DNA from 3 places in the Pelagibacterium flavum genome. Region 3 is predicted to be linked to each of the others. Evidence: predicted binding sites of a transcription regulator. Region 3 holds the regulator's gene; each other region holds the start of a gene.
What was found. Region 3 encodes PhoB, which activates phosphate uptake and scavenging genes when phosphate is short. Its sites were predicted from a motif close to TGTCATNNANCTGTCAT; they were not measured.
Positions count from the first base shown of each region.

Region 1 (6,218 bases), 970 kb from region 3:
AACCAACCGAGACGGGATAGACTGGGCTTTCACCCACAAGGCCCTTGATCCAGTGCGAGACCGCCGATTGGTCTGCGTCCGAGATACCGATGATGTTAATCGGCAGACTGCCGACGAACTCGGCCACGAAACGGTTCGCGGGACGCTCGTAAATATCGTCAGGGGTGCCCAACTGCTGCAGACGCCCCTCGCTCATCACCGCGATTTTGGTGGCGAGCGTCATGGCTTCCCACTGGTCGTGCGTGACGAAAACGATGGTGGCGCCAAGCTCTTTATGGATGCGCCGCAGCTCCGCGCGCATTTCCAACCTCAATTTGGCGTCGAGATTGGAGAGGGGCTCATCGAGCAAAATCACGGAAGGGTTGAGCGCCAGCATTCGGGCCAGGGCGACGCGCTGCTGCTGGCCGCCGGACAATTGGTTGGGATAGCGGCTGCGATACTGAGCAATGCCGAGCTTTTCGGTAACCTCGGTGATCCGCGCATCGCGCTCGGCCTTGCCAACCTTCTTGAGCTTGAGGCCAAAGGCAATGTTTTCCTCAACGCTCAGATGCGGCCACAACGCGTAACTCTGAAACACCAGCCCCAGTTCTCGCTTTTCCGGTGGCACGAAGATGCCCGACGAAACCGAGACGATGGTTTTTTCTCCCATGGCGATGGAGCCCTCGGACGGGTGCTCCAGCCCGGCAAGCATGCGCAAGGTCGTCGTCTTGCCGCAGCCCGAAGGTCCCAAAAGGCACAGGAACTCCCCGCGTGCGATATCGAGAGAGAGATCGTCGACAGCCTTGGGCCCGCCTGATCCATAGGATTTGGAAATGTGTGAAAGCGTAATCGAAGTCATTATTTGTTACCCAGCCCGTCCGAGAGAGAACTTTTTGTGAGACGCTGCACGCCGACAGTGCCGAAGAAGGCTATGACGCAGATCATCAGCACCACGGCATTGGACGCCTGGGTGTAGCCGTAATCCACGAGCCGGATGGCGTATGTGGTCAGCAGGTCCGTTCCTGGCACCGCGAGCACAACCACAAGGCTGAGCCCCTTGATGCCGGAGATAAAGGGGAGCAGGACGCCCGACACCAGCGCGCCCTTCTGAATGGGCACGACGATCGAGACCAGTCGCCGCCACCAGCCGGCACCAACGATCCGGGCGGACTCCTCGGGATCCTTGCCCAATTGCATCATCGCCGAAATACCCGCCCGCGAGGCGAATGGCATTTGGTCGGCCAAAATGGCGAGCACCAAGATGAGCGAGGTACCGTAAAGAGCTGGCACCGGGCCGCGCGGGACCGCGAACATGGACAGATAGGCCGCCGCAAAGGCAATGCCGGGTACGAGATAGGGCAGAAAGGTAAGATAGCGCAGCAGCGTTCCGGCAATCTTGAGCGGAGACCGCGCCACCGCGATCCCGACCAGAAGGCCAAGAAATCCTGCGCCCAGCGCCGCGGTGCCCACAATCCAGATCGTGTTGAAAGTGGCCCACCAGAAGTCAGGCGTCAGCAATATGCCTTGCCGCAGCGCCGTGGTGTTAAGGTTATGACCGATCCAGAAATCGAGGGTGAAATTGTCCAGCGTGAAAACGCCCGGCATCCGCATGACCGTGGTCAACGCCAGGGCCGTGAGCGGGATGGCCGCGCTGATCAGGAAAACCAGCAGCGCCCATGATGTCGCCAGCGGAGCGAACCGGCCCAGCCGCGTCGGACGGGCCATGGCGCCTTTGCCACCAATGGTCTGAAACCGGGACGCTTCGCGCAAAAGCCGCATGTCGATCAAAATCGAGATGGCGCCCAAGAGCACGATCGTTCCCGCCAGCACGGCGCTCATACCGGCCTGGCTCGATGAGATCGCCCGAAACAGCGAGGTCGCCAAAACGTCATAGCGCACGGGCACGCCCAGAATATAGGCGACCCCGAAATCTCCCAAACATTTGGCAAAGATCAGAGTGCAGGCCGAAACCAGCGAGGGCAGCATGAGCGGCAAAACGATACGGCGCGCCACATGAAAACGGCCGGCGCCCTGGATTCGCGCGGCGTCTTCGAGCTGGACGTCGAACTGGCGCAATGCGTTGCCGAAGAGCAGAATGACGAAGGGCGCATAGTGGAGCGCCAGGATCAGCGTGATGGGCAGTTGCCCGTAAGCGAGCCAATCGGGCGGCGCAAAGCCCAGCGATTCCATCCAACTTGGCGACCCGCCCGTCGTGCGGTTCTTGAACAGCGTGTTCCAGGCCAATGCAAAGGTCCAGGAGGGCAGCATGTAAGGCACGATCAGCGCCGTGGAAAACCAGCGTTTGCCCGGCAGATCGGTGCGCGACAACAGCCAGCCAAGCGGTGCCCCGACCAAAAGGGCAATCACGATGGCGCCGGCCGCTACCGAGAGCGTATTGAACAGGGGAACCCAGAAAATGTCCCGCGCCACCGGCGAGAATAGGGCTCGCTCGAAATAATAGGTCGTGAACGCGCCCTGGGGCAGTCCGGTCCGCATCTGTTCGGCGAACTGGACCTGAATCGCATCGCCCAGCAGCAACACCACCGGACCGGCGATGAGGTAACCAAAGACAACCAGAAGTGCGACCGCCAGCAGGGCAGAGGGGTCTGCCGCCTTGATCTTGAGCCAATAGCGCCATGACGGGCATTGACGTTTTCCACCATCCGAAGACACAGCCGTCCCCGATGGCGATCCACTGGTGGATCCCATGTGTTCACTCGCATTCGTTTGGTTTTCGACGCCTCGACTGAGCCGTCAGCTCAAGGTTTTATTCGATCATGACGCCCACACGTTCAGTGACGGCGCGGACCACAGCCCAGTCGGTTTGGTAATCGATGGGCACGAAATTTGTGTCCCCGTTGAATTCGGCGCGCAATTGGGAGGGAAAGGTGAAATTGAAAAAGCAACTTTGCAGGTCGCGCGCCAAGTGCGGATCGAGATCATGGGCATAGGCAAAGGACGAGGTCGGGAACGGCGCGCTTTCGTAAAGGATGCGCACATCGTCCGGCGCCACCAGCCCCCGCTCCTGCATGCGCTCGAGCACGTCGGACGCCACAGCCGCCATATCGTAATCGCCGCTGAGAAGGCCAAGAATGGAGCGATCATGTCCACCGGACATGATCGGATCGTAATCGAGGTCCGGGACCAGCCCCTGCTCGGGAAAAAGCGCCCTGGGGGCCAGATTGCCCGAGTTCGACGTCGGCGTCGCATGCGCCACCCGACGCCCTGCGAGATCAGCAAGGGTTTCGAACCCGGAATCGGCTTTGACCACCGCGACCAGGCTATAGCTGCGCATTTGATCACCGATGGCCTTGGCCGCAAACGGGATGGCGCCCGCCTGATTGACGGCAACCACCGTCGAGCCGGTCGAAAAGCCGGCAAAATGCAGGCGACCCGAGCGCATTGCGCTAATCTCTGCAGAACTGGACTCGACGGGGTAATAGACGATCTGCCGATTAAGACATGTGGCAAGATGCTCGGTGAAGGGCTTGAACAATTCAGCGTAGACCGCCGGGTCTTCGATGGGCGCATAGGCCCAGACAAGGGTGGGCGGGTTGCGCCAAAGGCTCTCATCGTTGGGACGGTCAGCAAGAAGGTCACCATCTCGGTCGCAATAGGGCAGCTGCCCCGCGCCCATAGGGTCGCATGATGCACCGGAGTCTGCAGCGTGGGCGTGGCCCGGCACCGCCAGAACCAACGCCACGAAAGCGAGGCGCGCGTTCAAATCTGTCTCCTCCACAACACTGGCCACCCATCTTTACGATTTGGTGCGGCCACTGATATTGGCTATCTGTGTAGCCAGTTTTTCCTGTCAGAGTCCTGTCGTGCGGCGCCATGCGCATTTTGCTCCTAGAAGATACCATCGATATCGCCGAAGCCGTAGCCACCAAGCTGGGCCGGGACGGTCACGCCGTCCACCATGTGGCCGATGGCTACGAAGGAGAGGACCTGGTAATCGCAGGGGGGCATGACCTGATTGTTCTGGACATAAACCTGCCCGGACGGGACGGCTTCCAGATTCTCAAAGCGCTGCGCGCCAGTGGATCGGGCACACCGGTGCTCGTCATGACGGCACGTAGCCAGATCGACGATAAGGTCAGCATTCTCGATCTGGGCGCGGACGATCACATCGTCAAACCGTTCGATCTAGACGAACTTGCGGCCCGGGTCCGGGCGCTGATGCGCAGACATCTGGGCGCTTCTGCATCCATTGTCAGCGTTGGAGACTTGGTAATCGACCTCTCTCGCCGGGCGGCGACGGTGAACGGGGTACCACTAGAGCTGGGCCGCCGCGAGTTCGAGCTTCTCCAAGCACTTTCGGCCAGCAAGGGCAAACCGATCAACAAGGAACACATGACGACTGCGCTCTTTGGCTATGACGATGTCGGTTCGCTGAACGCCATCGAGCTCCTGGTTTCCCGTCTTCGGCGCAAGCTTGACGGCTCGAACGTCGAAATCGTTACCCAGCGCGGCGTCGGGTATCTTTTGCGGGAAAAACCGCTGTGAGGATCAGGCGCCCATATTCGCTCGAAAGCCTGATCGTTTTGAGCGCCGCGCTCGTCTTTATCGTCGTGGGCTCACTGCTGATTTTGACCATCCGAAGCAATGCGACGATAGCGGCCGATGAAGCCTTCGACAGGGTGCTCGAAGCCGCCGCGCTCTCGATCGCCGATACGGTCGGTTATGTGGATGGTGAGGTGACGGTAGACATTCCCTATTCCGCTTTCGCCATTCTCGGCACGTCCAGACTGAACCGTATCTTTTACCGGGTGGCCGCGCCCGATGGTGGCATCGTTACGGGCGACCCCGTTCTGGGGCTGGAGATGACTTCTGCTCGCGGTCCGGACATCCGATTTCAGGATAGCGTCATGCAGAATGAGCCGATCCGGCTGGCCGCCGTGAGCCGATACCGATCGGATGCCACAACCGGTGAGGCGGGTTGGATCGATGTTTTCGTTGGCGAAACGCGAGAGGCGCGCGACCAGTTGACCGCCCAATTGACCGCCGACGCCCTCCTGCCGGCCGTCGCCATCGCGCTCTGCGCGTTCGGGATTATTTGGGTGGGGATCAGGCTGGCCTTTGCGCCCCTGAGATCCATCGAACACCAGCTCACCCGCCGAACTCCCTCGAACCTTGATCCCATCAATGAGCATCTGCCGCGTGAAATCGCCACGCTGGCGCGCGCCTTGAATGGGTTTATGGGCCGGCTCTTTGCCGCGCTGGAGGGGTTAAGGCGGGTGACGGCCGATGCGGCACACCAGTTCCGCACCCCGCTTGCGGCCATGCGGCTACAGGCCGAACTCGCTCTTGAGGAGAACGACCCGGCGCTGATCCGCAGGCGCCTAGAGCGCATTCACGCCAACGCAGTCACCACCAGCACCCTGGCCACCCGTCTGCTCGCCGATGCCACATTGCTTCATTCCATAACGGCGGGCGAGACCGAGCCGGTAGATCTGGTGGCGTTGACGAAAACTGTGGTGAACCAGGCCGTCATCGATAGCGGAGCAGATCGGGATCAAGGCCCGGTCTTCCACGCTCCCCAGACCGCGCTTTGGATCAATGCTGATCCCGCCAGTCTGGCTGAAGCCATCCGCAATGTCATCGACAACGCGTTTCTCTATGCCGGAGGGCCGACCAGTGTCACGCTCAAGGCATCAGCCAACACCGTCGTGCTTGAAATTTGCGACCGGGGGCCGGGTATCCCGGCTGACCGACGCGAGCGGGTGTTTGAGCGTTTCGAACGCGACACCGACCATCCTGGCGGCACGGGCCTGGGCCTGGCAATCACGCGAGACGTGATCTCGGCGCTAGGCGGCACCGTGGCGTTGATGAGCCCAGCCACAGGAGGGCTTTGCGTGGTCATCTCGATCCCTGGCGCGTCACGCCCCAACCGATCGTCTCTTGAAACCCGCCAGCATTATTGCCTTGCCCTTCTGGTCGCAACGGTCGTGCTTACAGCCTCACCCTGGACAAGCGAGCCCGTGCGGGCCCAGGCTGATTTAACCCTGACAGCGCCTTTGACCGATCAGCGTGTCCAGCCCTTATTGGATGCGGTTCAGTCACAGTTTGGCGGTATCAATCTCACCTACCAACAAGCGCGCAGCGCGCAGGTGGTCGCTCGATTGTCCGCCGGTGCCCCGTTCCCCCCCAATCTCGTGATTATGCCCGCGCCTGATATCGCCGTTGCCATCACCAATCAGGGTCACGTTGCCCCGATGCGGATCGAGCCGGCTGGCATG
Region 1 is NZ_CP107716.1:375,971-382,188, reverse strand. It holds gene OF122_RS01925 (ABC transporter ATP-binding protein) at 1-838, opposite strand, end outside; gene OF122_RS01920 (ABC transporter permease) at 838-2,688, opposite strand; gene phnD (phosphate/phosphite/phosphonate ABC transporter substrate-binding protein) at 2,747-3,703, opposite strand; gene OF122_RS01910 (response regulator transcription factor) at 3,814-4,485, shown strand; gene OF122_RS01905 (sensor histidine kinase) at 4,482-6,218, shown strand, end outside.
Region 1: the regulator PhoB is predicted to act here: its motif matches at 3,789-3,805, upstream of phnD (phosphate/phosphite/phosphonate ABC transporter substrate-binding protein).

Region 2 (6,218 bases), 360 kb from region 3:
GAACGCCATGGTTTCGGCAGTGGTGAACTGGGCGCGCAGGGCGTAATTGGCGTAGAGCTGTTCGGCGGAGACCAGGATGGCCGGGGTGCCGGGGAAATAGGCCGGATCGAAGGGCGGGCCGAGTTGATCGGCGTTTTGCGGGGCGTGGCCATTGGCAAGGCCATGGATTTCCCAGACCGCTTCGACCGGCACGATGATGGCGCGATCCCAGGGGCTGCCGGTGGGGGCCATGCGACCCGATACGGTGTATTGAAAACTTGCGTGGGCATCGTCTTCGGCCACCTCGCCAACGCCATGGGCGGGGGAGAAATTTTCGCCAATCGAAAGATCAACGCGCGAGCCGATGACCGCATCGGTGTGGGTGGCAAACATTTCGCCCTCGGCCAGCGTATCGGACATGTGGGTGACGAACTGGGCCGTCGAGCCGACGATGGGGAAGCTATTGTAGCTGTCGCCATAGGCGATGGGGGCGGCAAGCGACACGTCGGGCGCCGTGGCGACCCGATCGTAGATTTCGCCCGAGAGCAGGGGGACGTCCGAGGGCTGGAGATAGACAGCGGCGAACAGCATGGTGATTTCGCTGCCCGGCGCTGCGATGACCAGATCGAACGGATCGGCGGCGCGAGCGGTGCCCTGGCGCAAACCGCGCTCCTGGGCAATCAGGCCTACCCCGATGCCGACCGAAACGGCAATCAGGGTAACAAACAGCACATTGGTCCAGCGGAAGCGCCAGAGCATGGCGCGAACCAGCGCAAAGGGGCGAAAACCGAAAAGGACAAGGGCGCCGACGATAATGGCGGGCAAGAGCAGGACGATGAGCACGGTCATGTCCTGCCAGACAACCGGCATCCACTCGATGGCGCGGAACAGCGGGGCGAGGGGGTTCATGGCTGGGCCTCGTCGGAAACGATGCGGCCATCGAAGATTTCGATCACCCGGTCCATGCGGGAATGGACGGCGGGATCGTGGCTGACGGCGATCAGGGTCTTGCCCTCGTCGCGGGCGAGGGTGACCAGATCGTTTATCAGTGCATCTGCGGTCTTGCGGTCGAGGCTGGCGGTGGGTTCGTCGGCGAGGATGATTTCGGGGTTTGCCGCAAGGGCGCGGGCAATGGCGACGCGCTGGCGCTCGCCTCCCGAAAAGCTCTCGACGGTGCGCGCGCCATGGGTGATGCCGAGGCGGGCAAGGACCGATTGGGCGGTTTGGGCAATGCCCGATTGTCTGGCACGGGACGCATAGGCGCCGGGGAGGGCGGCGTTGGCGGCGGCGGACAGTTCCTCGAACAGCAGAAAGTCCTGAAACACCATGCCGACATGATGGCGGCGGAATTTGGCGCGCGCTTCAGCCGAAAGCGGCATCAGATCGGTTGCGTCCCAGGTGACGGCGCCTCTGGCGTTTTCGGCCAGCCCGGCAAGGGCGAAAAGAAAGGTCGATTTGCCCGCGCCCGAGGGGCCACGCACGCCAAGGCAGGTGCCGGGCGCCAGGGTGAAGGCGGGGACCGCGAGCAGGGTCCTTCCCGAGGGGGCGGTGACCGCAAGGTCTGTGATGGTAAGGCCGAGGGTCATGGACGTGCTGGGGGTGCCGAGGGGCCAGGGGCGTGGAGAGGCGTCATGATCGATTCCGGGCATAAGGCCCGGAATGACATCGGGTGGGGCTAGACGTTCGTGTCGTGTCCTGCAGAGAGCGGCGACCCGCTTGGTACGGTCAGGCGCGTTCCTGCACGGCATCGACAAGGCGAACGCGGGAGACGAAGCCCAATTCGGGATCGGTGTAGGTGCCCAACTCGAGCGTGCCGCGCGTGATGATCTTGACGTTGAAGGGAATGGTATCGACCACCCGCTGGGCATAGACGGCCAGAATGTCGTTGGGCCATTCGGTTTCCGAAGAGCAGAACGGGCAGACGGCCATGGGGATATTGGTCAGAACGTAGAAATTGGAATCCGCCTTGAGCGGGGGCGCCATAAAGCCCTCGATGGCCACGCGTGCCCCCTCGTTTTCAAGCGCGAAGGGGGTAAAGCTCATGTCTTTTTCATAGAGCTCGCGCAGGCGCACTTGCGGTTCGGCGGCCACGGCACGGGTGACGATGAAGGGGGCGGCCAGAACGGCGCCGGACGCGGTGGCGAAAAATCCGCGTCGGTTCATGGGAAATCTCCTTTGCCTGGTGCGAAAATACTAGCAGGCAGCGGCCCCTGTTGTGTGACAGTGATATGAAAAGAGGGCCGGTGGACCGGCCCTCCCCAAAATTTGTGATCGGGACCGATTATTCGGCGGCGCCGAAGACAGCGTGGTTCATGACGTGGAAGATCATTTCCTGATCCATGGTGCCACCGAACAGGTGCGACCAGGGGCCAGTGGCCCAAAGGGCAACGTCAACGCCGGAGTGGGTTTCCGAACCCATCGGGATGAGCGCCTGCTGGAGGTAATCAGGATCCTGAGCTTCTTCCTGGGTCAGGTCGGGACGCGAACCGGCATAGGTGCCGTCTTCCTGTTCGACGAGAACCGAACCGGCGCCCTGTCCGAAGGTGACCACGGTGTAAGGCAGGCCATCGGCGGCCAGCACGGGCTCTCCCGAATGTTCGACCTGGCCCTTGGCCACGCCCATGCACAGACCGGTGATCGGCGTGCCACGGCCGCAATAGCCGTTGAAGACGATCGAATGTTCGTGGTCGGCGGTGACGATGATGAGCGTGTTTTCCGGGTCGGTCATTTCCTGAGCGGCACGGATGGCGTCCGAGAACGCCACGCCATCGGTGAAGGTGCGATGAGCGTTGCCCGCATGGCTGGCGTGATCGACGCGGCCAGCTTCGACTTCGAGGTAGAAGCCGTTTTCATTGCCGGAGAGCTGCTCGATCGCTGCCGTGGTCAGATCGGCCAGCGAGGGTTCGTCCTCGGGACGGTCATGTTCGTAGGACATGTGCGAGTTGGAGAACAGGCCCAGGATCGGCTGGCTGCGGTCTGCCGCAGCAAGGGTTTCGGCATCATAGACATACTGGATGCCAGAGGCGGTGGCGCGTTCGACGAGGTTGACATCGTCTTCACGGTTGCCGGTGCCTGTTTCCATCTCGACGCCTGCCGGAGCAAAGGCGCGGATGCCGCCGCCGAGCGCAACGTCGATCACGCCAGCTTCCATTTGTTCGATGAGCTGGGTCGCGATGTCGGTGCAGCCTTCCGGCGCGGAGCCTTCCCAGTTGCGGTTGGCAGTCTTGGCGTAAACGGCGGCCGGGGTGGCATGGGTAATGGACGCAGTGGAAACCGCGCCGACCGACATGCCGGCGTCCGAAGCCATCTCGGAGAACAGGCGCAGCGGGCTTTCGGTCGAGCAATCGTCGTGGATGACGGTATCGGCCATGTTGATGGTGTTGAAGACCTGCTTGACGCCGGTGTTCATCGCGCCGGCGGTCGGGGCGGAGTCCGGAGTCTGGGAGTTGATGTTGTAGGTCTTGATGATGGCCGAGTTGGGGAACAGGTCATGGGGCAGATCATATTCTTCGCCCAAAAATCCGTTCTGCTGGCCTTCATAGAGGCGAATGCCGTAGTTTGTATGGACACCCTGTCCATCGGCCACGAACAGGATGACGTTCATTGCCTTGTTGGTGTTGGGCTGCAGGTTGATGCGCTCAGCAAGAGCGTCCTGAGCCGCAGTGTAATAGTCGCTCCCGGCCTGGGGAAGATCCTGGGCGAGGGCGGTGGATGCGCAAAGCGCGATGGAAAGGGTAGACACTAGCGTCCGACGAAACATGGTTGCCTCCATGGGGTTTCGATCGGGGCGGACGCTATTTGTGTTGTGTGACGGTCAGGTCACCTGCGCATGACGGTTCGGTGACGGTGGATAAGTTCTGGCCGGGGCCGCTATTTTCCGCTCGTTTGCTCGCGGCGCAACTCGGCAACTTCGGCGCGCAGGGCGCGAACTTCGGCCAGAACCAGCTCGGTTTCGCTGCGCAATTCCTGGCGTTGGGTCGTGGCTTCGGAATCGTGTTCTTCCTGCATGGCCGACACGATCACACCGATGAACAGGTTGAGCACCGTCAAGGCGGTGGCGCCGATGAAGGGCACGAAAAGAAGCCAGGCGGAGGGGTGAACCTCCATGACCGGCCGCACAATGCCCATCGACCAGCTTTCCAGCGTCATCACCTGGAACAGGGTGTAGAACGAAGCTGGGATCGAGCCGAACCATTGGGGGAATGTGGCGCCGTAGAGCTTGGTCGCCATGACGGCAAAGACGTAAAACACCAGCATGAGCAAGACAAAGATCGAGGCGATGCCGGGCAGGGACGCAACCAGCCCGCCAATGACCTTGCGCAGCGATGGCACCACCGAAATCAGCCGCAAGACCCGCAGGATGCGCAGGGCGCGCAAAACGGTGAAGGGGCCCGAGGCGGGAATGAGCGCGATGGCGACGATGGCAAAATCAAAGATCGACCACGGATCGCGGAAGAATTTGAACCCGTGCGCGTAGAGCTGCAGCGCGATTTCAACGACAAAGATCGCCAGGATGATCGAGTCGAGCGCGACGAGCGCCGGGCCGATGGCCGCCATGACCTCCGGGGACGTTTCGAGCCCCAGCGTGATGGCATTGATAACGATCACCGTGATGATGAACTGCTCCCAGCGGCGGGAGGAGAGCAAGAGGGCAAGCTGGCCACGCATCCTGGGCACACGATCCTGAAGTGATTTCGGCGCGGCAAGCCAAATCGGATTTGATGGGGGTGGTCAAGGGGCGATGATGGCGCAGCAAGGCGGACGCCGGGGCCGAGTACACTCAGCGCCGGAGATGGAACCGCCGACGCTGGCGGCTACTGGATCCCGGGCCGAGCCCGGGATGACCAAGGTGGGAGGGCTAGCCTTGTCCTCCTAATCGCCGGTGGCGCCTTCGACCGCCTGGACGGTCTCGGGCAGGGCCCAGGCGATGACGGCGTCCGAGACCGGGGTTTCCATGAAGTGGTGGCCGCCCGGCGCGATGACCAGGAACTGGCGGCCCGCGACTTCATAGATGATGGGCGTTGTCTGCCCGCCACCGGGCAGGGTGTCCTGCCAGACGGTTTCGCCGGTTTCGATATCGATGGCCCGGATGAGATCATCGGTTGTCGCGGCGATGAAGATCAGGCCGCTGGCCGTAACGATCGGGCCGCCATTGTTGGGCGTGCCGATAGGGATGGGCAACATCGAGGGGATACCCCAGGGACCGTTCTTGCGGGCGCTACCGAAAGGTTTGTCCCAGAGCGTTTCCCCGGTTTCCAGATCGATGGCCCGGATGCCGCCATAGGGCGGCTCGCTGCACAAAAGCCCCGTCGACTGGCGCCAGCCGGCATTGACCGCGATGGCGTAGGGCGAACCGAGCTGTGGTCCCGGACCTTCCGCGCCGCGCTCCCATTCGGGCTCGAAAATGGCGCGAACGCCCATCTCGTCGGCCTCTTCACGCGGGATCAGGCGGTTGTAATTGGGCATGTTGTTGTAATTGGCGATCATGATGCCGCGCTCTTCGTCGACGGCCAGCGATCCCCAATCCTGCCCGCCATTATAGCCCGGATACTGGATCCAGCGCTGATCGGAGGTGGGCGGGGTGTAGATGCCCTCGTAATGGGCCTGGCGGAACTGGATGCGGCACCAGAGCTGATCGAGCGGTGTCATGCCCCACATGTCTTTTTCTTCAAGCGGCTCGAAGGCGAGCGTGTGGTAGGTCGAAAAGGGCTGGGTGGGCGAGAGATAGTCGGGTTCGACCCCGCCCTGGGGCACTTCGCGTTCCTCGGGGGCAAAGAGCGGCTCGCCGGTTTCGCGGTCGAGGATGTAGATGTCGCCCTGCTTGGTGGAAACGATGATGGCGGGAACACTGCCCTCGCCGGTGGGGAAATCGACCAGCGCGGGCTGGCTTCCCAGATCATAGTCCCAGACGTCGTTATGGACGGTCTGGAAGTGCCAGACGTCATCGCCCGTGGTTGCATCGACCGCGACGATCGAGGTGGCGTATTCGTTTTCCAGCTCCGAGCGGTTCGAGCCGTAATAATCGACGGCCGAATTGCCCAGGGGCAGATACACCAGCCCCAGTTCCTCGTCGGCTGCCGCGATGGTCCACATGTTGGGCGTGCCGCGCGAATAGGTTTCCCCTTCGGGAGGCGCGGTGCGGCTGTCGGGATTTTCCAGATCCCAGGCCCAGGCGAGTTCGCCCGTAACCGCATCATAGCCGCGCACGACGCCCGAGGGAGCGTCTTCGGCCTGGCCGT
Region 2 is NZ_CP107716.1:2,973,104-2,979,321, reverse strand. It holds gene OF122_RS14975 (FtsX-like permease family protein) at 1-888, opposite strand, end outside; gene OF122_RS14970 (ABC transporter ATP-binding protein) at 885-1,565, opposite strand; gene OF122_RS14965 (hypothetical protein) at 1,705-2,142, opposite strand; gene OF122_RS14960 (alkaline phosphatase) at 2,261-3,739, opposite strand; gene OF122_RS14955 (ion transporter) at 3,850-4,647, opposite strand; gene OF122_RS14950 (outer membrane protein assembly factor BamB family protein) at 4,852-6,218, opposite strand, start outside.
Region 2: the regulator PhoB is predicted to act here: its motif matches at 3,809-3,825, upstream of OF122_RS14960 (alkaline phosphatase).

Region 3 (6,218 bases):
ACCCGCATTGAGGATGTAAACGAACAAAAGACCCGCTGCGGCGGCGAGAATCCAGAACCAGTTCTGGCTGGGCAGCAATTGATCGACATAAAGCTGGACGACGACGGGGAAGCTCAGCTCGAGCAGGCCAACGATGACCGCGCAGCCGAAATCGAGGAAAAACAGGCCCTTATAGGGCGCGTAATAGGAGAAAAATCGGCGCAACATGATCGGATCGCTTTCAATACCGCCCGGACCTAGCGCGCAGAAACCAGACCAGTCAAGTCAAGTTTTCGGCGTGATCCGGCGTGACCCGAAAGCTGAGATATTTATGGCCGAAGAAATTTGCAACAGCCCCCACGCCAATGGCCGTGCCGTGCGCCACGGCCTCGGGCAACACGCTCCAGCCGATGGCAGGCAGAAGATGGTGGAGCAAGGCCAGAGAAACCGCCATGACGACCACTGCTCCGAGCGCGTTGACGATGAGAAACAATGTGACCTGCAATGGCACGGGCTGGCGGGAATTGGGAAACACATAAGCGCGGTAAAGCGTGAACCCGGCGCTCATGCCGATGAGATAGGCCACGAACACGGCGGCGGGGAACGGCAGAACAAGCGAGAGGGGAAACCGCACCAGCCAGTTGATCGCCGCCGCCAGACCGCCGAGCAAAAGGAAGCGCACGATCTGGGGCAGTTTAAGGAAGGCTTGTGGGCTCATATGCCGATCCAGGCGAGAAAAAAGCCGAGCGCCAGACCGGCTGCAAGCATGAGGCTCTTGGGATCCTTCATGGCGAAGGCGACAGGATCGTCGTTGAGTTCGCCGCGAAAACTCAGCATCCAGATGCGGCCGATCCACAGAAACAGCGCGGCAGGCATGAGCCACAGCCAGACCGAATCCGAATAGAAATCGGCAGCCAGCGCGTCCTGGGTGAGATAGAGAACCAGGATCAGCACCGAGCCGATGCCGCTCGATACGCCCATGGCCATGATGAAGGGCGCATCGGTGGTGAAATATCCGCGCCCGCTGATTTTGCCCGAGCCGCCATTGTCGGTCATCCGCTGAACCTCGGTATTGCGCTTGGCAAACGAGAGCGAGGCAAACAGGAACATGGAAAAGACCAGAAGCCAGGGCGAAGCCATGACGCCCACGGCGACGATGCCGAGCACCAGCCGCAGGGTGAACAGCACGGCAAGGGTGAAGGCATCGAGGATGGGCTTGCGTTTGATGCCCATGGAATAGGCAACCGTCAGGGCAAGATATGCGCCGAGCGTTACCACGACCAAGGGATTGACCAATGCGCCGAGCGCGAAGGCGGCAATCATGGCGACGGGCATGACGGCGACGGCATGCGCAATCGATATGCGGCCAGCCGCCAGCGGCCGGTTGCGCTTGGACCAGTGGCGGCGGTCATCCGCGATGTCCCAGAGGTCATTGAGCAGATAGGTCGAGGACGCGAGGATCCCCAGAGCAAGAAACGCAATGGCCGCGCTGGTCCAGGCAGTGGGATCGAGCATATGGCCGCCCAGCATGAGCGGCACGAAGACCAGTGCGTTCTTGGCCCATTGATGCAGGCGTGCTTGCTTGACCCAGTCCTTGAGGCGCGGGGGGCGTTTTAGTGTGTGCTCAATCTGTGTCAGGCGGGCAGCGGCGCGACCCACCCTGCCGGTGGTTTCGACCAGAACGCCGCCTTTTGCGATTTTCCAGACGGCAAGATCGGCCCCGCTGTCGCCGGCATAAACAAAGCCATCGGGAAACATTTCGGCCAGTTTTCCGGCCTTTATGGCGCCCTTGAGATTGGTGATGCCATCGGACGCCATGGTCTTGTCGATGAACGCAAAGCGGCGGGCGATGCGGATGGCCAAAAAGCTATCAGCCGCCGTGGCGAGGATGATCTCGCGGCCCTTGGCCTTTTCGGCTTCTGCGTAAGCGATGACGTCGTCGTTGAGCGGGATGTCGTCGACCTCGAGGGTCACATGGCCGGCCAGTTGCTGCTTGAGATGGGCTTTGCCCTTGAGCAGCCAGACGATGAGAGCAAACAGACCGAACGGGTTCTGCTTGAGATAAGCGAACACCGTCTCGTGCAGCAGATCGGTACGGATCAGGGTGTTGTCGAGGTCGAGGACGAGCGGCAGAAGGCCCGATTGGGGCTTCCGGTCGGCGCGGCCTTGTTTGACCGCAATGGCTGATTTGGGCATCGTACCTGCTCGCTTTGCAAAATTCGCCCCCGTTATCGCGGGCGCGAAGCGCTGGTGCAAAGCAAACAGCAAATAAGCGTTAATCAGGGGCGACGCGCAAATCAGTCAAATGCGCGATAAAATTTACGCTTTGTCGATGTGACTCAACAAAGCGCAAACAGGATCAATAAAATTGTAACAAATTCTAAGTTTGTCGCGCGGTCGAACCGAAAAAGTGTGCAACTTTTTCTGACCGCGCTCCTAGTTCGCGACGAATTTTTCGTCGAACGCATAGCCCGCGCCGCGCACGGTGCGGATCGGATCCTTGGCGCGGCCGCGGTTGATGGCCTTGCGCAGCCGGCCGACATGAACGTCCACGGTGCGCTCGTCGACATAGACATCGGTGCCCCAGACGCCATCGAGCAGTTGCTCGCGTGAATAAACGCGGCCGGGATTGCCCATGAGGTATTCGAGCAGGCGGTATTCGGTGGGCCCGAGATGAACTTCCTTGCCCGAGCGGCGCACGCGATGGGTGGTGCGGTCGAGTTCGATATCGCCGGCCTTTAAGATAGCGGCGATCAATTGGGGGTTGGACCGGCGCAACAGGGCGTTGATACGGGCCATGAGCTCGGGAAGCGAGAAGGGTTTGACGACGTAATCGTCGGCGCCGGTGGCCAGCCCGCGCACCCGCTCCTCTTCCTCGCCGCGCGCGGTGAGCATGATGATGGGGATGCGCGCGGTATCGGTGCGGGCGCGGATGCGGCGGCAGATTTCGATGCCTGACGTGCCCGGCAGCATCCAGTCGAGCAGGATGATGTCGGGGGTGTTTTCGGCAATGCGCAGCATCGCCTCTTCCGCATCTTCAGCGGTTGCGACGGAAAAGTCTTCAGCTTCCAGATTGTAGCGCAGAAGTTCGACGAGATCGGCTTCGTCTTCGACAACAAGAACCTGCGGAGTCATAGACTAGCCCTTGATCTGCTCACGCGTGAAATCCTCGGCCTCGGCGGTCAACATCTTGCCGGTCGCGAGGAAATAGGCCTGCTCGGCGATATTGGTCGAGTGGTCGCCCACCCGCTCAAGATTTTTGCCGCAGAACAGCAGGTGCGTACACATGGTGATGTTGCGCGGATCTTCCATCATGTAGGTGAGGAGTTCGCGGAACAGGGAAACATAGAGCGCATCGACATCGGTATCGCGCTCGACCACATCGACCGCCATGTCCTTGTCGCGGGCGGCAAAGGCATCGAGGGCCAGCTTGACCTGGCGCTGGACGAGTTCGCCCATGTGGCGCAGCCCGTTCTTGAACTGAACCGACATGCCGATGCCTTCGAACTGGGTCGAGCGACGGGCCGTGGATTTGGCCATGTCGCCAATGCGTTCGAGATCGTTGGCGACGTGGATCGAAGCGATGACCAGGCGCAGATCCTGCGCCATGGGCTGACGACGGGCGATGATCGACACAGCCATCTCATCGATATGGGCCTGCATCGCGTCGACCTTCTTGTCGGCGGCAACGGTGGCCATGGCGAGTTCGGCATCCGAGCGGATCAGGGCTTCGGTAGCGTTGGAAATCGCCTTTTCCACCAGCCCACCCATTTCCGAGATCGAACGGGCCAGTTCGGTCAATTCATCCTCGTAGGACGTGACGATATGGTCGTTAGGATTGGGCATAACGTGGGGTCTCCTACCCGATGCGGCCAGTGATGTAATCCTGGGTGCGTTTTTCGCGGGGATTGGTGAAGATTTCCTCGGTCGGACCCTCTTCGATCAGTTTGCCGAGATGAAAGAACGCGGTCTTTTGTGACACGCGGGCTGCCTGCTGCATTGAGTGGGTGACGATAACGATGGTGTAATTGGCACGCAGTTCGTCGATCAGTTCCTCAATGATCGCGGTCGCGATCGGGTCGAGGGCCGAACAGGGCTCGTCCATCAGGATGACTTCAGGTCCGACCGCAATGGCGCGAGCGATGCAAAGTCGCTGCTGCTGACCACCCGAAAGCCCGGTGCCGGGCGAATGAAGTCGGTCCTTGACCTCTTCGAACAGTCCTGCCTTTTGCAAAGCGGTGACGACGATTTCCTCAAGGTCGGACTTGTTGCGAGCCAGACCGTGAATTTTGGGGCCGTAGGCGACGTTTTCAAAGATCGACTTGGGGAACGGGTTGGGTTTCTGGAATACCATGCCGATCCGGGCCCGCAGTTCGACCACGTCCAGGCTGGGATCGTAGAGGCTGCCGCCATCGAGTGCGATATTGCCGGTGACCTTGCAACCCTCAATGGTGTCGTTCATGCGGTTGATACAGCGCAGGAACGTGGACTTGCCGCACCCCGAGGGCCCGATAAAGGCCGATACCGACTTTTCGGGAATGTCGATGGACACATCGAACAGTGCCTGCTTGGCGCCATAGAATACATTGACGTCCTGAGCGCTGATCTTGGTTCGCCGGCCTTCTGGATCAGGTGTCCTGATCGTCTCATGAGCCGAAGCCGTCTGGGAGGGAGCGGAAGTCGCCATTTGCCTATCCTAACTGGTTTCTACCACGTACGCTGCAAGCGCTGCCGCAGGAATATCGCTATCGCGTTCATTGCAATCAGAAAGCCCAGCAGCACCAGAATACCCGCGGAGGTGCGTGCGACAAACCCGCGCTCGGGGCTGTCGGCCCAGATAAATATCTGAGTCGGCAAGGCCGTAGAGGCTTCCATCAGGCCGCCCGGAGGGCTTGTGATGAAGGCGTTCATACCGATAAGCAGCAGCGGAGCGGTTTCTCCGAGTGCCTGTGCGAGGCCGATGATCGTGCCCGTCAATATGCCCGGCAGAGCCAGCGGGAGAACGTGGTGCATGATGACCTGATGACGCGATGCGCCCATCCCCAATGCCGCCTCACGGATCGAGGGCGGGATCGATTTGAGCGAAGCGCGCGTCACGATGATGATAGTGGGCAGCGTCATGAGCGCGAGAACCAACCCGCCGACGAGCGGTGCTGAACGGGGCAGACCGAAAACCTGCAGGAAGACCGCCAACCCCAAGAGCCCGAAGACGATGGAAGGCACGGCCGCCAGATTGTTGATGTTGACCTCAATCACGTCGGTGACCCGGTTCTTGGGCGCGAATTCCTCAAGGTAGATCGCCGCAGCAATGCCAGCGGGAAAGCTGATGACGAAACATACGAGCAGGGCGTAGAAGGACCCGGTGATGGCCCCAGCCAACCCGGCCAACTCAGGGAACCGGCTGTCCGCGTTGAAGAACAGAGCCCAATTGAACGGTCTTGACACCCGGTCCTGCTCGACAAGCTGGTCGAACAGTTCGATCTGTGCGTCGGATACACGGCGCCTGCTCTCGGGCAGGTCGCGATCGATCACACCCTTGTTGAGCTGGTCGTAAGGGTCCGATGCCGGAATTTCCAGCGTCAATGTCTGACCGACTGCACCAGGATTGCGCATGACCGCGTCGCGGACAAGGAACTGGGTGTTGTTGGTCAGGATTTGGCCCGCGGTTCGCAGCGTCGCTGCATCCTCAATAGCCGGGAAAAGGTCTTCGATCGCTTCGGCAGTAACCGCGCGCCAGTTGCTGGCCTGCAGATCCTGCGCGTCGACATATTCTGCCGAAATCGGAAAATCCACGCGGACATGGGTTTGAGTGAAGGCCTGATAGCCGCCAAGGACCAGCGTGAATAGCAGGATACCAAGCAACCCGATCGCCGTGGAAATGGCGGCTATGCCATAGAGGCGCAACCGCGCCTCTGCCGCGTATCGGCGGCGACGTTGCGCAGCCCTTTGATCCGGGCTGATCACTGTGACGGAGGGAGCTGCGATATCGGCCATGTTGCGGTCCTCAGTCATACTGTTCGCGATATTTGCGCACGATCGTCAGAGCGACGACGTTGAGACAGAGCGTCACGATGAAGAGCACCAGACCGAGCGCAAACGCGGCCAGGGTCTTGGGACTATCGAAAGCGGTGTCCCCGATGAGCAGTGTTACGATCTGCACGGTCACGGTGGTTACCGAGTCGAGGGGATTGACATTGAGCGTGGCGATCAGGCCGGCGGCCATGACCACGATCATCGTT
Region 3 is NZ_CP107716.1:3,334,355-3,340,572, forward strand. It holds gene OF122_RS16780 (ABC transporter ATP-binding protein) at 1-207, opposite strand, end outside; gene OF122_RS16785 (GtrA family protein) at 260-697, opposite strand; gene OF122_RS16790 (UbiA family prenyltransferase) at 694-2,175, opposite strand; gene phoB (phosphate regulon transcriptional regulator PhoB) at 2,416-3,114, opposite strand; gene phoU (phosphate signaling complex protein PhoU) at 3,118-3,825, opposite strand; gene pstB (phosphate ABC transporter ATP-binding protein PstB) at 3,839-4,666, opposite strand; gene pstA (phosphate ABC transporter permease PstA) at 4,687-5,973, opposite strand; gene pstC (phosphate ABC transporter permease subunit PstC) at 5,984-6,218, opposite strand, start outside.